One region of the Paenibacillus sp. 7541 genome, then DNA from elsewhere that is predicted to be linked to it. Evidence: riboswitches for the same ligand, from Rfam matches in the RefSeq annotation. Region 1 holds a riboswitch; each other region holds the start of a gene.
What was found. A riboswitch is a leader RNA that binds a small molecule or an ion and turns the genes downstream of it on or off. The one in region 1 is predicted to bind thiamine pyrophosphate.
Positions count from the first base shown of each region.

Region 2: another riboswitch for thiamine pyrophosphate. It lies ahead of CHH75_RS20430 (ABC transporter substrate-binding protein); the one in region 1 lies ahead of CHH75_RS10925 (ECF transporter S component).
Region 3: another riboswitch for thiamine pyrophosphate. It lies ahead of tenA (thiaminase II); the one in region 1 lies ahead of CHH75_RS10925 (ECF transporter S component).

Region 1 covers NZ_NQLZ01000016.1:75,532-81,924, reverse strand. Annotated here, with positions in the region: gene pdxR (MocR-like pyridoxine biosynthesis transcription factor PdxR) at 1-348, shown strand, start outside; gene CHH75_RS10940 (helix-turn-helix domain-containing protein) at 371-1,156, shown strand; gene CHH75_RS10935 (SDR family oxidoreductase) at 1,433-2,302, shown strand; gene asd (archaetidylserine decarboxylase) at 2,324-3,124, opposite strand; TPP riboswitch at 3,315-3,428, shown strand; gene CHH75_RS10925 (ECF transporter S component) at 3,570-4,193, shown strand; gene CHH75_RS10920 (ABC transporter ATP-binding protein) at 4,228-5,889, shown strand; gene CHH75_RS10915 (energy-coupling factor transporter transmembrane component T family protein) at 5,886-6,393, shown strand, end outside.
Region 2 covers NZ_NQLZ01000036.1:36,177-42,569, reverse strand. Annotated here, with positions in the region: gene CHH75_RS20445 (LacI family DNA-binding transcriptional regulator) at 1-693, shown strand, start outside; gene CHH75_RS20440 (EAL domain-containing protein) at 903-1,949, opposite strand; gene CHH75_RS20435 (VOC family protein) at 2,319-2,705, shown strand; TPP riboswitch at 2,958-3,069, shown strand; gene CHH75_RS20430 (ABC transporter substrate-binding protein) at 3,183-4,226, shown strand; gene CHH75_RS20425 (MTH1187 family thiamine-binding protein) at 4,248-4,541, shown strand; gene CHH75_RS20420 (ABC transporter permease) at 4,538-5,293, shown strand; gene CHH75_RS20415 (ABC transporter ATP-binding protein) at 5,346-6,215, shown strand; gene CHH75_RS20410 (TatD family hydrolase) at 6,255-6,393, shown strand, end outside.
Region 3 covers NZ_NQLZ01000007.1:167,851-174,243, reverse strand. Annotated here, with positions in the region: gene CHH75_RS05675 (FG-GAP-like repeat-containing protein) at 1-104, opposite strand, end outside; gene CHH75_RS05670 (SEC-C metal-binding domain-containing protein) at 611-1,177, shown strand; gene CHH75_RS05665 (cytochrome P450 family protein) at 1,868-3,055, opposite strand; gene CHH75_RS25200 (hypothetical protein) at 3,365-3,490, shown strand; TPP riboswitch at 3,561-3,664, shown strand; gene tenA (thiaminase II) at 3,805-4,509, shown strand; gene thiM (hydroxyethylthiazole kinase) at 4,531-5,373, shown strand; gene thiD (bifunctional hydroxymethylpyrimidine kinase/phosphomethylpyrimidine kinase) at 5,373-6,200, shown strand.

The DNA.
Region 1 (6,393 bases):
CGGCGAATGACCAAGGTGTTCGGTGCGAGGTACGAAGCCTTTTGCGAGCATATGAACCGGCAGGTTCCGGAAGTGTTTCGTCTCGAACGAGGAGATTCCGGATTGCTCGTATACGCGAGCTGGCTGAAATCCGGCGAGGCCTATGACAGGTTCAGACAGGCGGCGCGCGACCGCGGGGTTGTGTTCCGCAATGCGTCCGTGTATCATTATAGTTTCGCTCCTCCGGCGGCCTGCTTTGCATTTGCCCATCTGAACGACGGCCAGATTGAAGAGGGGGTTCGCCGGCTGGCTGCTGCGTGGACAGACATGCTGAAAAACAGGTATGATGGTGGAGGATCAATTTTTTGACATAGATGAGGGGGAATGAGTGATGCTGAACGCATCGCCGTCTTCTTTTGTAATCAAGCCCGCGCTGGCGAAGATCGTCTGCGAACCGGGATGGAAGTGGCAAAAGCGTGAAAAACCGATGCAGAATTACGATTTGTTTTATGTCTGGAGCGGGGAAGGGATTGTCGAGCTGAATGATGAGCCATATACGGTCGGGAAAGGGAGCTGCTTCCTGTTTCGTCCGGGCGATCATACGAGCGCGACGCATAATCCGCAAAAGCCGTTGGTTTTGACATATATCCATTTTGACGTTACGGAGCCGGTAACGGAGGTTCCCGCTCCATACCGGCAGCTCTCCGAGACGATGGAGTTCGAGAATTTGCTGGCAAGGTACGTCAGGCTGTATCTGGACAAGCCCTTCGGGGGGGAGGAAGAGGGACAGCTGATTCTGAAACAGCTAATGATTTATCTTCTGCGTGCCGATCTGGCTGAGCCGATTGTCAAAAAAGTGAGCAATCAGCTATCGGAAGCCATCCACGAAATCGCCAATTATGTCCGCCAGCATCCAGGCATCCCGCATCGGGTGGAGGATTTGGCTGCCAGAGCCGGATTATCACCGCGCTACTTCTCCATCAAGTTCAAAGAACTGATCGGGACGCCAGTGCAGTCGTATATTATCCGGATGCGCATTGAGCGGGCGCAGCATTTGCTGCTGCATCAGGGGATGAATGTGACCGAGGTGGCTGATGCGCTGGGCTACCGGGACATCTTTTTCTTCAGTCGGCAGTTTAAGCAGTACACGGGGAAAAGCCCTTCCGAAATCCGTTGATGCGTCAATTTCGAACATTCCGATTGGGTCATTTCGCCATGAGGCGGCGAAGTGCGGATCCCGCGCGCTGGGGCGTCCTTGTGCAGCTGGGTGGAGCAGGGGCCCTGCTGGTATTGCGGGCTCCGCTCCGCTTGAACCGCTTAAACGAAGCGCCGACACCGTTCGCTGTCAGAGATTCATGGCATCAGAAAGCGCAGATTACACCCTGCTCCGGACTGAACCCGGTTGCGGGATCATCTGCGCTTTTTTTGGCTGTAACCAAAAGGAGGAAGGGGAATGACAAAGATAGAGGAACAGCGGGTGGCCCTGGTCACAGGTGCTTCCAGCGGCTTCGGCATGCTGATCAGCCTGGCGCTGGCCCAAGCCGGATACATTGTAGTTGCGGGTGTCCGGAGGCCGGAGGCAGAAGATGAGCTGCGTTTGCGTGCGGAACAGGAAGGGGCTCGAGGGTTGATTCATCCGCTTCGGCTGGACATTTGCCGCCCGGAGCACATTGAGCAGGCCTCGGCATACATCGAAGATACCTACGGCCGTCTCGACGTGCTGGTGAACAACGCCGGTGAAGCGGTCGGGGGCATGGTGGAGGAAGTGCCGCTTGCGGATTGGAGAAGACAGATGGAGACGAACTTCTTCGGCACGCTGGCGGTGACACAGGCGATGCTTCCTCTGCTGCGTACAACCGGGCGCGCCAAAATCATCATGCTGAGCAGCATCAGCGGTGTGGTTGGCTTTCCGGGATACGGGCCGTATGCCGCATCCAAATTCGCGGTAGAAGGGTTCAGTGAAAGCCTGTCGATGGAGCTGGCCCCTTGGGGTGTCGATGTGGTGCTGGTCCAGCCGGGCGCTTATGGCACCCCGATCTGGCGCAAGAGCTTCGGGGCGATCCAGAGCGGGGAGCATTCCCCGTACCGCGAGGTATTAACCGGCGTGCTGGCCTATTCCAAGCGGACAGCCGAGCAGGCCGGAGACCCGATGGAGGTCGCCAGGCTGGTGGCACGGATTGCCACTATGCGTAAACCGAAATTTCGTTATCGGCTGCCCCGTTCGACCCAGTGGTCGGCCTGGATGAAGCTTCTGCTGCCGGACCGGCTGTTCCAGCGCATCGTCATGAGGCTGCTGCGTCAGAAGGACGCAGGCAGGGAATAACGCTGACGCAAGAACAGGGGACTAGTTTGCTTTTTCATTCGGATGAAGGACTCCCAGAAGCTCGCCCATTTTGACCCTTGAGCCGGTCTCTAAATCTCCGCGTGGCGTGAATGTGCCGCTTTCGGTCAGAAGCACGACGGTGGAGCCGAATTCGAAGTAAGCCAGCTCATCGCCGATCTGCCACTGCTTGACCTCGTCGCTCACATATTGAATGCTGCTGACGTTCATCGCGCCAACCTTCACAACAGCGACCTCGCCGAATTCATGCGCAATGTATGTAATCAGCCGTTCGTTCCGGCTCAGCACGGACCGGATATGGGTCATTGCAAAATCATTGACCGGGTACACCTTGCCCTTCAGATGCTCGCTTTCCGTCTGCACGCCGGTAACCGGGGAGTGAATGCGGTGGTAATCCGTCGGACTTAGATACAGCACAAATACATACCCGTTGATATAATGCTCAATTCGCGGGGAGTGGTTCAGCAGCTCGGCTATCGTGTAGTCTTGCCCCTTCACATTGACAATGGTGCCTGCCTGAATCAAACCCTGCGCGGTAATGGTGGCATCGACCGGACTGACCATGGCGCTCTGTGTATCATCGATGGAGCGCATGCCGATTTTCAGTCTGCGGGAGAAGAACTCGTTCAGCGAGCGGTATTCGTGAATTTCCTTCTCCGCTTCGTGGGCGGGAATTTGATATACCCGAATGAATGTCGGTATAAGATAACGGCTGACTCCACTGTGAGAGAAGCGCCCCATCAGCTTGGAAAGCCACTTTCGGGAAGACAGTTCGGTCATTAGCCGCAGCAAATGTTTAGCCATGAAATTCTCCTTTTCCTGCATGTGTCTATAGGATCTTGATGGCGGTTTCATATCACCGGTTGATAGACGCATGGTAAGTACAATCTGATATTGACACAGTTTTGATTCGAAATCAATAAATCGGTCAATTTGTAAAATGGTTCTTGCAAATTTGCGATGGGCTGTGTATTTTTAGATTAGCATAAAACCGAATAGGGAGTACGGGGGCTTGAGTGAATCAGGCTGAGATTGCAGCTGTTATCCCGCTGCTGACCGTTAATCTGAACTGGGTAATGCCAGCGTAGAGAATATCCGACCCTGCCTATACTAGGGCCTATTTTCCGTCTGCGCATTTTTCCAGACGGTTTTTTGTTGTGTGGATTTGGAATGAATGAGCAGCCGGCCGGCGCGAATCTTGCCAATCCTGTTCGCCACGAAATAAAGGTTGAGAGGGGTATGAAGGTTTATGGGAGTTCCAGTTAAAGAAAATTTGGAATTACAGTCCCGGAAAGGACTGCGAGTCAGCGATATTTTGGTTACCGTATTGGTGTCACTGGTGTTTGGGATTGTGTATCACTTTTGGGGATCGGTATATAGCTTGCTCAAGCCGTTTCAGGCGGATGAGCTGCTGTACGGGATGTGGTTTGCAGCGGCAACGCTTGCTTTTCTGCTGATCCGTAAGCCGGGCGTCGCGATTATTGCAGAGTTGGCGGCCGCGCACGTGGAAGTGCTGTTTGGCAGCGGCTGGGGTCTGACCCTGCTTATGTACGGGCTGATTCAAGGACTTGGAGCCGAGCTGGTCTTTGCGGCATTCCGCTACCGGAACTACAGCGTGTGGGTTGCTGCAGCGGCAGGAGCTGTGGCAGCGCTTGGCTCGATGGTGCTCGATTTCTACTACAGCTACACGGATGATTTGGAATCCTGGCTGTTCATTGCCAAATACGGCATGCGTATCCTCAGCGGCGCGGTCATCGCCGGTCTGCTCATGGTGCTGCTGGCGAAGGCGCTTGAGCGTACAGGCGTAACGGCGCTGCTCCGCCCGGCTTCATCGAAGGATTACGAAGCATTGGACGATCCGCGCCATGGCTGATCAGGGAACTGGGCGCAGTGCCGCTTGGGAGCCGATGGCGGCGGAAGGGCTTCGAGAGCCTAGGGAGCAGGCAGTATCCGTGGAGGGGCTCCGGCTGAAATACCCCGGGGAAGAGCGGCTGACGTTCAAGGATGTATCCTTTAAGGCCGCGCCGGGTGAAAAAGTGCTGCTGCTCGGGCCGAGCGGATGCGGAAAATCGACGCTGCTGCAGGTGCTCAGCGGCATGATTCCGAAGGCGACCGAGGTGCCGATGAAATGTGAGAACCGGCAGCTTCCCCGTTCATGGGCTTACGTGTTCCAGGATCCGGACACGCAGTTTTGCATGCCGTATGTGGATGAGGAGCTGGCTTTCGTTCTGGAGAATCTTGCGGTCCCCCGGGACGAGATGAAAGCGAGAATGCGCGAAGCGCTGGATGCGGTCGGCCTGCATCTCAAGGAGCTGCATATGCCGATCAGCCACTTGTCACAAGGAATGAAGCAACGGCTGGCACTGGCATCGGCACTGCTGCTGGAACCGGAGGTGCTGTTCCTGGATGAGCCTTCGGCTCTGCTTGATCCGGAAGGCCGGCGTCAGATCTGGGAAGCGGTGAAGCGAGTGTCCGCCGGACGTACCCTGATCATCGTGGAGCACCGGATCGAAGAGATGGCAGACTATGTGGACCGGATCGTGCTGTTCGGACCGGATGGCGTGATATTGGGCGAAGGCCCGCCGAAGGAAGTGTTCGCTCGTTATGAATCGGAGCTGAAGTCCTACGGCATCTGGTATCCCGGCGTGTGGGAGGACTATGCAGCTTCGCGCGCGGGGCAGCAGTGGTTCCCCCGCATCGCTTCGAGCAGCGCGGCTGGATCGTTATCCTCCCTGGAACCGGTGGTGGCCTCCTCCGGTGAAGGGAGGGGGCGTCCGGATCAGGAGAATGAAGTCGTGAATCCGTACGCGAGCGTAAGCGCGAATCGCTGCAGCCGTGAGCCGCAGATCACGCTGCAGAGCTTCGCTGGCCAGCGGCGCAGTCAGCCTGTGATCGCATTGGATCATGCGGAGGTATTCCCGGGTGATTATGTGGCGATCCTCGGCCCGAACGGAGCTGGCAAAAGCTCGCTTCTGCTAAGCCTGATGGGCTTACTGCCATCTGAAGGGACCTACATTCTTGGCGGCGAGCATGTGGTTAAGGGAAAGCGGAAGAAGCTTCGCAAACGCAGGGAACAGCAGCTTCGCCAGATCGGGTTTGTGTTCCAGAATCCGGAGCTTCAGTTTGTCACGGAGCGTGTGGGAGATGAGGTTGCTTATTCCTTGCTGGTGGACGGTATGCCTGCCAGTGAAGCGGAGGAAGCATCTCGCAGCATTCTGGAGCGCTTCGGTCTGCATGGGCTGGAAGGAAGGCATCCGTATCAGCTGTCAACCGGTCAGAAGCGCAGGCTCAGTGTCGCTACGGCCATGGCGAGACAGCCTTCGGTTCTGCTGCTGGATGAACCCACCTTCGGGCAGGATGCCCGCAATACGTTTGCGATCCTGGAGATGTGCGAGCAGCTTCGGCGCAGCGGAACCGCGATCCTGATGGTGACACATGAGCTGCAGATCGCTGAGATGGCCGCCACGCATATATGGGAGATCCGCGAGGGCAGGGTGGTGTCCCAGAAGGTGTCGCCAAGATTACATGCGGCAGAATCGGACATGGCCTTGGCGGAGGTGAGTTCATGAGCTTCTGGGGACCTGTCCGTCACACCTGGCTGCATCGGACGAATCCGGTTGTGAAGCTGGGTGTCATCTGTCTGTTGTTCTTCATGACCGTGCTCACTCATGATCTTGATGTCATCATCTATCAAGCGATGATCTTCACGGTTTGCTTGCTGCTGCTAAGCGGCATTCAGCCCTGGAAAATGCTGCTGTTTCTCATTCCGTTCATGATGGCGTTCCTCGCTTCTGCTTCATCGATGATGCTGTTTGGTAAAGGGGATACCATCTGGTGGCAATGGGGCCTGTTCAAAATATCGGAGGAAAGCTTCTACCGCGGTCTGCACCTCGGGTTCAAAGGCATCGCCTTTGCAGCCGAAGGCCTGCTGCTTGTAACCACAACGCAATCGGTCGACTTGTTCTATGCGTTAATGCAGAAGCTTAAACTTCGGCCCAAGTATGCGTACAGCTTCATGGCATCCATCCGTCTGCTGCCGATGGTGTGGGAGGAATTCCTTATTCGTCGGCAGG
Region 2 (6,393 bases), on a different contig from region 1:
TCCCGCTTGCTCAATGGCCGCCGTGTGGACGGAGCTATCCTTCTGTATTCCAGGCAGGACGACGCGGTCGTTGACTACCTGAAGGCGAATGAATATCCGTTCGTGCTTATCGGGCGCAGCGAGAAGTATCCGGATCTGCTGTCTGTCGACACGGATAATGTACAGGCCGCTTATGATGCGACCAAACACCTGATTACCTTCGGCCATGAGCGGATCGGCTTTGTCAGCGGGCCACCGAATCTGATGGTGTCCCAGGACCGCCTGAAGGGGTATGGCCAGGCATTGGCAGATGCCGGGCTGACCATGCGCAAGGAGTGGATCGTGGAAGGCGAGTTTCTGCAGGAAAGCGGCTATCGTGCGATGTCCTTTTTTATGAATTTGCCGGAGCGTCCAACAGCGCTTGTCATCGTGGATGACATCGTTGCCTTCGGGGTACTGCGGGGATTAAACGAGCTTGGGTATAAGGTGCCCCAGGATGTATCCATCATCAGCTTCAACAATATTTCGTTGTCCGAATTGTCCAATCCGCCGCTCAGCAGCGTGGACATCGGCATCTATAACCTCGGCTACACCGCTTCCCAGGCATTGATCCAGAGCATTCGCAATCCTAACGAGAAGGGCCGCCCAAGCCGCTATATTATCCCGCACCGGCTCATGATTCGCGAATCTTCGATGCACTCTGCCCCGAAGTAGTGGTGCATCGCTTTATTCAATCGTTTGCACATAAGCCGGTTGCTGCTGGATGCGACCTCTTATACCACCCTGCTGCAAGCTCAGGAGAAGTGCTTCCCTGGGCTTGCTCCCTATAAAGCTTTCAATCACACAACTATCCTGATAAATAAAAACGAAGGGAAGTTTCCTCCCCCTCGATCATTTTCCATATCATATGAATGTTGAATCCCTTAACATAGCATCAGTTGCGACTGGGGTCCCTTGAGCGGTCTTTCCGCCGGTTTCCCAAATAAATAGCCCTGGGCTAGTTCGATGCCGATCTGCCGGCAGTATTGGAACTCCTCACGGCGTTCTATTCCTTCTGCAAGCACCTTGGCCCCGAATTCATGGGCCGTTCGTGTAATCATCTGAAGCTGTTGTTGTTTCACACTGTTCTGCTCGCAATGGTCAATCAGGCTGCGGTCGATTTTGACATAATCGGGCTTCAGCAGCACCATCTGCTCCAATGTGGAGTATCCGGCGCCCACGTCATCCATGGCTAAGGAAATGCCGTGTTTACGATAGGTATCAAAAATCGCCTGGAGATGCTGAATATCATCAATTCTTTCCGTCTCAACAACCTCGAACACGAAATCGCACGGGTCCAGATGATGGCTCTCCAGCACGCGGAACGTCTGCACCAGCGATTTCTTCGGGTCCGAAATCGAGGAAGGCAGAAAGTTGATAAACCGCTTTACACCACTCGGCAGCCACTTGGCGCTGGCCTCAATGGCCGCATTGCGGGCTTCACGGTCCAGAAAATAATGCAGACCTGCACGTCGTGCTGTATCAAAGAGCTTCTGGGGAGGGAATGGCCTGCCGTTCTTAGCCGGACGCAGCAAAAATTCATAAGCCACAATCTGCTCGCAGCGGTCTACAATAGGCTGCATATGGCTCGTAAATTGTTGATCCAGGATAATATTCAGCATATCGCATTGATCATTCTCCGGCCCGAGCTGCTCGGCCATCGTCCACGGATGGTGCTGCTGTGGAGTCGCTCCGTCCATGATGCGGAAGCTGATCTCTTCCCTTGATCCATTCGGAAGTCCCCGAAGCAGCCGGATTAGCGACACCAGCTCATCCCGCCCCTGATAGCTGACAGCACACCCTTCGCGGGTATTGCGCACGGTGCCGCCCCACCCGTCAAGCAGATGAAGAAGCTCTGCGTAAGCTGGTCTGATCTGAACAATTCCCTGGTCCTCAAACGGTTCAAAGGTGCTGCGGTTGTCGCACAACATGTTCATCCCCCTCGGCAAGCTTTCACTAAGCTTCTTATCGGCATTTGGATATGAATTCTTTGTATAATATGCTTTTTTGTAATGAATATGTAAAACAAAACAATCAAAGTTAATCATTTGCATTATGTCTGACAAGCGTTGAAGCAATAAAGAAGAAGGGGAACGCGGCCCGGCCACTTTCGTGATCCCATGATTTATGTAAACCTTGCTGGTGCAAAAGGATTAAAAATCGATCTATAAATCATGATACTTTTCACCCATTAAAATGTAAAGAAAAGTTAAGCGAGAACATATATACCCACTTGACAGGTAGGAATTATATGTTAAGATGTGATTCAAATTGGACGAACAGGAAAGGATGTGGCCAGTATGCCATCTCATAAACGGCTCGATCATGTCGGAGTTATGGTGCGGGATCTTGAGGCGACCATCGACTTCTACACGAAGGTTGTCGGTCTTGAATTGAAGGATCGTGTCAAGCATACGAACGGGGTGATCGAACTTGCCTTCCTCGGCTTTAACGGCAGCGATGAGACCGAAGTGGAGCTTATACAAGGATACAGCGACAGCCTTCCGGCTGAAGGAGCGGTACATCACTTTGCAGTGAGCACAGACCAGATCGAGGCGGAGTACGCCCGGGTTCAGAAGCTCGGCGTGCCGCATCTTGATGAGGAAATTGTGACGCTGCCAAACGGCTACCGTTATTTCTTCCTTCATGGGCCAAACGGAGAATGGATTGAATTTTTCCAGCGCTAAAAATGATTCCCCCGCGCGATCACGACGAGACGAGGCTTTAGTATACGAGTCTCGTCTTTTTCGTATTGCTTCATCGATGCGATATTCAGCGCCCATGCCCATCGAGTCTGGCGAATGCAGCTGTTTGGGGGCTGGATGTGATCAAAGACGAGCATCCCGCCTGGAAATAGTCCGGCTCTCTCTCAGCCCGCACAGGCTGGACAGCTCCAGCCATTAGGTCTATAATAACGGTTAGTTAAGCCTATAACTTCATCATACTTACAGGGGAGCTGGAATCGGCCGGCTGAGAGTGTATCCCATCAAGATACTGACCCTTACACCTGATCTGGGTAATGCCAGCGTAGGAATCCTGACACTGCGGCTCGATATGGATGCCGTGGAATACTTACGCCGTCATGCGCCCCGAGATCCTCGGGGCGTTTCTTATTATTGTGAAGTCACAGGCAGCTAGAATGAAGATGAGGGAGAGAGAAGAACATGATTAAACCGAAATGGACCGCGTTATTGCTCGCATGCATGCTGCTTCTTGTCGCGGCCGGCTGCGGCACAGACAATCAGAAGAGCGGCAGTACGCCGAATCCGAATGATGCTGGCAACAGCGGGGAGACCGCGGAGGCGCCGCGCGATATCCAGCTGATGCTGGATTGGTCAGCCAATACCAATCATACGGGACTGTACGTCGCCAAGGAGCTCGGCTATTACGAAGAAGAAGGACTCAACGTAAGCATTGTGCAGCCGGGCGCCGGCGGCACGGATACGCTGGTCGCCTCGGGGAACGTGCCATTTGGCATCAGCTATCAGGAGGGCGTGACACTTGCACGGACGCAAGGACTTCCGCTCGTGTCGATTGCGGCAGTCATTCAGCATAACACCTCCGGATTTGCCGCTCCGGTCGACCGGAATATCAAGACCGCAGCTGACTTTGAAGGCAAGGCCTACGGCGGCTGGGGCTCGCCGGTGGAAGAAGCCGTCATGAAATCCATAATGGATATCGACGGCGCTGACGTCAGCAAGGTGAACATCGTCAATATCGGGGATGCCGATTATTTTACGGCGGTTAAACGCGACATCGATTTCGCCTGGATCTTCTATGCCTGGACCGGGATCGAGGCAGAGCTTCGGGGAGAGCCGCTGGACATGATCTATGTGAAAGACTACTCGGACAAGCTGGACTACTACACCCCAGTGATTGTAACCAACGAAACGCTGATTCAGGAAGATCCGGAGCTGGTTAAAGCGTTCATGCGCGCCACGGCAAAAGGATATGAATATGCGATCAACCACCCGGAGGAGGCTGCCGATCTGCTGATCAAGGCCGTTCCGGAGCTGGATGCAGAGCTGGTGCTCGCCAGTCAGAAATGGCTGAGTCCGCGCTATCAGGACGATGCCCCTCGCTGGGGAGAGCAGAAGGCCGAGGTATGGTCCGGCTATGCCGAATGGATGTTTGAACGCGGCCTGCTGGACCAGGAGCTGGATGCGGACAGCGCGTTTACGAATGAATTTTTGCCGGATACCCCTTAATTAACGAAAGGAAGATTGCTCATGGCCAACACACTGTTAAGCATTCAAGTCATCCCGAAGACACCGGACGGCGGGGACAGCATCCCCTATGTCGACGAGGCGATCAAGGTCATCCAGGAATCGGGCGTCAAATATGAGGTGCACCCGCTGGAGACGACGATGGAGGGCGAGCTGTCCGAACTGCTGCAAATTGTCGAACGGATGCATGAAGCGCTCGTCAAGGCAGGCAGCCCAGGCATTATATCTCAAGTCAAAATCGCACACTATCCAGACGGCATCAGTATGGACAAGCTAACGGAGAAATACCGTCCATGAGAAGCTGGTGGAGCTTGATATGGCCGCCCGTGGGGGCGGTCCTATTCTTTTTGGTGCTGTGGCAGGGCGCCGTGTGGCTGTGGGATATTGAACCGTATATTCTACCTGCCCCTTCATCCATCGGGCTTGAGATGGTATCCGGCTCACCAGTGCTGCTGAATCATACGCTGGCCACCCTGCGGCTGACCCTGATCGGCTTCCTGATCGGAACAGGCACCGGCATTGTCATTTCCCTGGCGCTGCATCTTATTCCAATGCTTCGAAAGGCACTGTATCCGCTGCTTATTCTCAGTCAGAATGTGCCTACCATCGCGCTGGCCCCGCTGCTCATGATCTGGTTCGGGTTCGGGATGCTGCCCAAAATCATTGTCATCACCCTCGTCTGCTTCTTCCCCGTAGCGGTGGCTGCCCTGGACGGGCTGGCCCGGACAGACCGGACGATGTTGAATTATATGAAGATGACCGGGGCGGGCACCTGGCAAATCTTCACCAAGCTGGAGCTGCCTCACGCCCTCCCTTCGATCTTCTCGGGGCTACGGATCGCCGCCACCTATTCGGTCATGGGCGCGGTCATTGGCGAGTGGATCGGAGCTGACCGGGGCATCGGCTACTATATGATGCTGCAGAGAGCCGGCTACCGCACCGACCGGGTCTTCGTTGCCATTCTGATCATCGTGCTGCTCAGCCTGCTGATGGTGGCGCTGATCGCCCTGTTGGAAAAACGGCTCATTCGCTGGAGCCGCAAGTCATGAAGCCGGCGGGAAGCCCAGTCACTTACATGTCTATAGAAAGGAGATCCACCGCATGCGTGTGAACAACATGAACGACACCCCTTCTAGCTCCCCGGAGTTATCCGGGACATCCACCCCGGCACGGTCTGACTCTACGGATAATCCCGCACTTGAGGTCCGTCATATTCGCAAGGCGTTTCGTCAGCGGCGCGGGGAGATGCAGGTGCTGGACGATCTGTCGCTCGCTGTACAGCCAGGAGAATTCGTCTCCATTATCGGTCCCTCCGGCAGCGGAAAAAGCACGTTGTTCCACATCATCGGCGGGCTGATGCCTCCGGGTGCCGGTTCTGTTCATATGGACGGCCGGGACGTAACGGGCCAGAAGGGCCTCATCGCCTACATGCCCCAGCAGCCCGCACTGTTTCCGTGGCGTACGGTCGAAGACAACGTCATGCTGCCCGAGGAGCTTCGCGGCGTATCCAAAACGCAGGCGCGGGCGAATGCGCGCCAATGGATCGAGCGGGCCGGGCTCGGCGGCTTCGAGAAGGCCTACCCGCATACGCTCTCCGGCGGCATGCAGCAGCGGGCCTCCTTCCTGCGCGCCCTGATGAGCCCGCAGGAGGTCATGTGCCTTGACGAGCCGTTCAGCGCCCTGGATGCGCTGACCCGGAGCGAGATGCAGCACTGGCTGCTGGACATCTGGGAGGATACGAGACGCTCTGTGCTGATGATCACGCACCATATCGAGGAAGCGCTGCTGCTCTCCGACAGCATTTATATATTGTCAGCCCGGCCGGGCACCGTGCTCCAGAAGATCGAGGTGCCGTTCCCCCGCCCAAGGCGGGAGGATATCTTAACCGATCCTGCGTTCCTGGCACTTAAGTCAGACATCTCGTCCATCATGCGACAGGAACAGCAGAAGAGGCAGCAGGTCTCGACGTGACGGGTCTCTTCAGAAATAGAAGCCGAAGGGAATGAGAATATGAGTTCAATCGTGAACCACAAGGGTGGCGGCCCCCTCGCTCCATTGATCGACACGCATATACATCTGGACAGCTACCCGGAAGATATCGGCCTTGCCATTGCGGCCGACCTGGCGAACAGCGAGGTGCAGTCCGTTA
Region 3 (6,393 bases), on a different contig from region 1:
TTTTCATAAAAAGGGCTGTCTGCTTGAGAGTCCCCGGTCAGATAGACAAGATCGAGAATCCGGTCTCCATTCACATCGCCAAGCTTCTGGTCTAACACAGGCATGCTCACGATCCCTCCTCGGGCTGTAGGTATATGGCCAGTGTATTCTCGACTGCAGCGAAGGTGACAGAAGCCCAGGAAGATACAGGACGTGAGGGGGGGCGCAGTATCCAGAAAGGCCTGGAATCCAGAAAGGCGTAGAATTCATTAAGGCCTAAGAAGGGACAGAAGTCCAGGAAGAGGACAGGACGTGAGGGTTGGGGGGCGGTATCCCGAAAGGCCTAGAATCCAGAAAGCTGCCGCGTTTTCAAGGACTTAAGTACCCGTTCGGTTCCAGGTACAGACAGCGGAACTGCCGCTAACGGGAGGGTGGCGGTACAAGGGGGAAACTTTTACAGTTTGTGGGGATGGGGTTTTTGTGTTACTATTTTGGGTGTCTGCGCCGCCGAAAACGAGATTCTAGCATTAAATTGGATGGAAATTACATTTTAACAATATCCCGGAGTGGTGCAATTTTCATATTAATTCTATTATAATAGGGAAAGCATCTTTTAATTAGGAGCCTGGAAATGAAAAAGCTAGGAAGAAACGATTTATGTCACTGCGGAAGCGGGAAGAAGTACAAGAAATGTTGTCTGGAGAAGGATCAGCATAGGGAACGCCATACCGTTCGCGGTAAAGTGATCCAGTTCCCGGGTTCGAAACCGGCTAGTGCCATGAAGCCAGAGGCTGAGCGTCTATGGCAAATGCTGAATGATAAGCTGGTATGGCTGGATTGGAAAGCTGATGAGCATCGCGAGCTTGCGGAAAGCGTATTCCCGCAGATCTGCCGCGATTACAAGCTCAAGGATGAGGACACGCTGTTCAAGGTGTTCAGCCTGCTTCTGATCTGGAACAACTTCTCGAAGGAAGTGAATCCAAGCTATCGCAAGCCAGGGGGATACGCGGCTGCACTCGAGCATTTGGCAACCTCGCTGCTTGAGCTGCCGGTAACGAAATCCGAGCTGGCGAAGAAGCATGAAGTATCTCCGGCAACATTGAATCGCTACAGCAGCCAGATTTCCGAATTCATGGACGGTGTAGCGGCATCGGATGGTGCGCCGGCTGGCCAGGGAAACGAAGGCTCCGGCAACTAGAATAGACAGGGACTTTCATAAGAGCTTACTTTCTGAATATGATGGACAAGATGTCCCGCGAACGAAAGCGGTTATCCGTACATATGATGTTGTAATTTTGGGGGTCCTGTTATTCTGGCGGCCGCTCCGACAGGGGCGGCTTTTTCACGCTCTCGCATTCAATTTCACAATGTCGCAGGGCAGTATAGGAATTAAATTTTGTGGGAGTTCGTATTCGTCTCGAGGTTGCTCATACAACCTCGCGTTTTTTGTATCATTTGTCATACAAAGGGATGCATTTATGCGATAAAATGGACCGTTTTGTACGATTTCTCACACAAAATCGGAGGTTGGATAGGGATGCTAAGGTGATTTGTACGATCAATCGTACAAATGGCTTGTCATCCCTGGATTTAGCATAGGATTTGTACGATCAATCGTACAAATCTTCATGTGGCGAAGCATGGAAGCACGTCCCATCCTTTCTGCCGGAGCAGGCGGGGCGGGTGTGCTTTTTTGTCGTTGCATGCAAAAAAATCCGCCCATCCCTTCACAGGTGGAAGAGTGGGCGGATGGCTATATGGTTCGACTCGGGGCGCGTCAGACTGCCTCATTGGCGGTCGGGCCCTTGCGCTGTGCCATAAGTGCGGATCAGCGACCGCTTTGCGTCACCACGCCCTGGAGCCGCCGCATTGCCGCCGCGACGAGCGGTCAGCGGAGCGTGACCGGAATTTCCTTGACGCCACGCACGATCATGCCAGGCCTCCATTCCAGTTCTTCCGGCTTTGCGGCGAGCGCGATATGCGGGTACCGCCTGAGCAGAGTCTGGATCGCAATCTCTCCTTCCAGGCGGGCCAGCGGCGCCCCCAAGCACAGATGGATGCCGGTGCCAAAGGCAAGATGCGGGCTCTTCTCCTTGGTGATATCAAACACATCCGCATCGCCGAACTGCTCCTCATCCCGATTGGCTGAGTCGAGGGCGACGATAACGAGATCGCCTTTGGCTATCGAATGGCCATGAAAGTCGATATCCTCGCTGGCCCAGCGGGAGGTGCTGAATTCCACAGGACCATTGTATCTGAGCATTTCCTCAATCGCGTTATGAATGTATTCCGGATGTTGAAGAAGCAGTTCCTTCTGCTCCGGATGCTCCATGAGAGCAAGCATGCCGTTGCCGATCAGGTTGACGGTCGTTTCATGCCCCGCAATGATCAGCAGGGTGACCACGCCATATAGCTCCTCCTCGGTTAACTGATCCCCGGCCTCTTCCGCCATCAGCAGTTCGCTGATCAGATCCTTCCCGGGATTTTGCCGCACCTGGGCGAACCAATCGCGCAAATAGTCGATAAATTCCTTGGCATGCTGCTGAAAAGTCGCGGCGTCTTCATTGCCGGAGCCGATGATGGTGTTGGACCATGTACGGAATTTGTCCCGGTCCTCGAGCGGCACCCCGAGTATTTCGCTAATCACAATAATCGGCAGCGGGAAGGCGTAGTCGTCGATCAAGTTCATCTGCTCGCGTCCGGACACCTGGTCCAGAAGATCGTTGGCAATATCCTCGATGTGGCTGCGCATGCCGGCAATCATTTTCGGAGTAAAAGCTTTCTGCACAAGCCCCCGCAGACGGCGGTGGTCCGGCGGATCGGAGAACAGCATGTTGTTCGTGAACACGCTGCGGCTCTCGGGCCCGTACCGTTTGACCATATCCTTGCTAAAGCGCGAATCCTTCAGCACTTCAACCGCATGGTTGTACTTGCTGATGATCCATCCGGGCTCTCCGCTCGGGAACACAACCTTGTAGATCGGAAACGCATGGCGCAGCTTTTTATAATCGGGATAAGGATTGTGTGTAAAGGCTGCGGTGAACAACTCCGGCGGGTGGACCTCATTGCTATTCAACATGACGATCTCCTTTCTGTGCGGCACCTTGCTCACGATTCGCCGCTGTGATATGCGAACTTCTGGGATAAAGCACATGATATATATTCCATTTTTTAATTGTCAAAACCTTTATTTGTAAAGAGTATCTTTATGACAAAATTGTGACGGACGTCACTTTGACCTGCATTTGGACACGAATCGGCACCCATGTAAAGAAATTGTATAGCAGCATCCTATAACCTAGGTCTATAGACTTATGTAATTAGGGTGATGTCCATGACAAAAGAGTATTTCGAAGAAATGAGAAAGTTCAGCCACAATGATGATATGAGATACAAACTGCTGATGCGCGGGGTCCGGCAGCTGTATGAAGAAAGACAGAAGGAGAAGAACCCGCTCGGTATTCTTCGTCGTCGCAAAAGAAATCGGTCAGTCCGCGTCGGCAAATGGTAAACCAGTAGCCATCAAATGAAAGTTTGACAGCAGAAGAAAACCTATTGTACAGTATTAGTCAAAAGAATAGGAAGTCCACTAGGGGAGCCGTCAGCGGCTGAGACAGGAGCATATCCTGGACCCTTTGAACCTGATCTAGTTCGTACTAGCGTAGGAAAGTGGAGCCTTCATAATACAGGATGGCAGCGTCACTTGACGTTGTCGGTCCTATGCGATGAAGCCGCTCCAGTTTTCGGGGCGGCTTTTTTGGTTGTCCACGAAAATCGGTGATCACGGGACTCCCTGCTCTTTATTTTTCAGGAGGTGGGGTATACATGCGTTTTTCAGAGGAGCTTCGCCGCGAGGCGGACGGTATTTTTGAGGCTATTTTTCAACATCCCTTTGTCAGAGGTATTGCCGAAGGACAGCTGGGCAAGGAGCAGCTGACCCATTACGTCAAGCAGGATTTCGAGTATTTAAATGCCTATATGCGGATTTATGGCATCGCGATTTCCAAATGTGCGAACCGGGAGGACATCGCGGCATTTAACGAGCAGATCTCGTTTATTCTGAACAGTGAGATTCACCCGCATCATAATTTTTGTACGGTCGCTGGCGTCAGTTACGAGGAATTGCAGGGTTACCCGCTGGCGCCTTCCGCACATCACTATATCCGTCACATGCTGACGGTGGCGCACGAGGGCAGTTTGGGCGAGATTATGGCGGTGCTGCTGCCATGCCCATGGACGTACCTGGAAATCGGCCGCAGGCTGATGGAGCAAGTGAACCCGGATGAGAATCATCCGTTCCAGGAATGGATTCAGTTCTACGGCAGCCGGGCGGGAGGTGCCACGGATAAATTTCGTCAAAGGGTGGATGCCTGGGCGGAAACGGCAACGGCGGATGAGCGCAGACGGATGAAGGAGCATTTTATGCTCAGCTGCCAGCTGGAGTATATGTTCTGGGATATGGCTTATAAGCTGGAGGCGTGGCCGGTGCCGATGCCGGAAGCGATCTCCCGGCCTGTACAGCCGATCTGAGTATGTAGGAGGCAGGATGATATGAGTCTGTTGGAACAAAAGCTTTCTGGACTTCTCACTAAGGTGCGAAATGAGAAGCCGCTCGTTCATAACATGACCAACGTCGTTGTTACGAATTTTACGGCAAATGGCCTTTATGCGCTGGGCGCTTCGCCTGTAATGGCTTATGCTCCGGAGGAAGTGGCCGATATGGCCAAGATCGCCGGTGCCCTCGTGCTGAACATTGGGACGCTCAGCCGTGAACAGGTCGATGCAATGATTATTGCTGGGCAATCCGCCAATGCTCACGGCGTACCGGTCTTGCTGGACCCGGTTGGCGCCGGGGCAACCCCTTTCCGTACGGAGTCGTCGCTTCGAATTATGCAAGAGGTCAACGTTGCGCTGGTCAGAGGCAATGCGGCTGAAATCGCCCATCTGATCGGAGAGAGCCGGAGCATTCGCGGCGTGGATGCAGGGGATGACGAATCGAGCAGCGGCCATTCCGAGCTTGCAGTTCGGGCTTCACGCAAGCTGGACACCGTCGTGGCCATTACCGGAGCGGAGGATGTCATTACAGATGGGGACACGTTACGGGTGGTTCGTGGCGGAGATGCCAGACTGACTAAGATAACGGGAGCAGGCTGTCTATTGACCTCGGTGCTTGGCGCCTTTGCCGCGGTGGAGCCGGACGTGCTGCTTGCCGGTACAGCTGGGCTGGCCTTCTACGGGGCAGCGGCTTTCCGAGCGGGGGCACGCACGACAGATCTGGGGCCGGGCAGCTTCCAGACAGCCTTCCTGGATGAACTGGACCGGCTTGCACCGGACTCGCTGACCGGGCATGCGACGGTGCAGGATTATGCGGCAACGGGGGGAATAACATCATGATGAATGAGCACAGGGTATATAAAGCGCTGACGATTGCGGGCTCCGACAGCGGAGGCGGTGCCGGCATCCAGGCGGATCTTAAGACTTTTCAGGAGCTGGGAGCCTATGGCATGTCGGCCATCACGGCCATTACGGTACAGAATACGCTCGGCGTCCAAGGGGTCTATCCGCTGCCGGCGGAAGCATCTGCAGAGCAAATTCATGCGGTCGGCACCGATATCGGGGTCGATGCGCTGAAGACCGGGATGCTGTTCAGTGCCGAGATTATACGGCTGGTAGCGGAGCAAATAAGAGCTTTTGGCTGGGAGAAGGTGGTCGTTGATCCGGTGATGATTGCCAAGGGAGGCGCGGAGCTGCTTCAGATGGAAGCGATCCAGGCGCTGAAGGAGGAGCTGCTGCCGCTAGCGATGGTCGTTACGCCGAATATTCCGGAAGCGGAGGCGCTGGCGGATATGAAGATTCGGACGATGGAGGACCGCCGAGAGGCTGCGAGACGTATTCATCAGTCCGGGCCGAAGATGATTGTCATCAAGGGCGGCCATGATGAAGAGGGCGGGAGCAGCCAGGTGCTGGACCTGTTCTATGACGGCTCATCCTTCACAGAGCTGATAGGCAAAAGGGTAACGACCACGCATACACACGGAACAGGCTGTACTTTCTCAGCTGCAATTACGGCTGGTCTGGCGAAGGGCATCTCTCCATCGCAGGCGATTCTGGATGCCAAAGCCTTCATCCAGGCTGCGATTGAGGATGAGCTGGGAATCGGCCACGGTCATGGTCCAACCAACCATTGGGCCTACCGCCGCCGCAATGGGATGCTTGTATAATCAGGATCAAGCAACCAGGCATTATAGCTGAATATGTACATGAGATAGATAGACAAGCTTCGATATCGATAGATATCGGGGCTTGTTTTTTATTATGGAAAAATTATAGAAATTAAGCTTGAGAGTTGACATGCAAGAATTGAACAGTAATACTGGAACTGATTATTATTCCATAATATGGATTCCGTGTGGG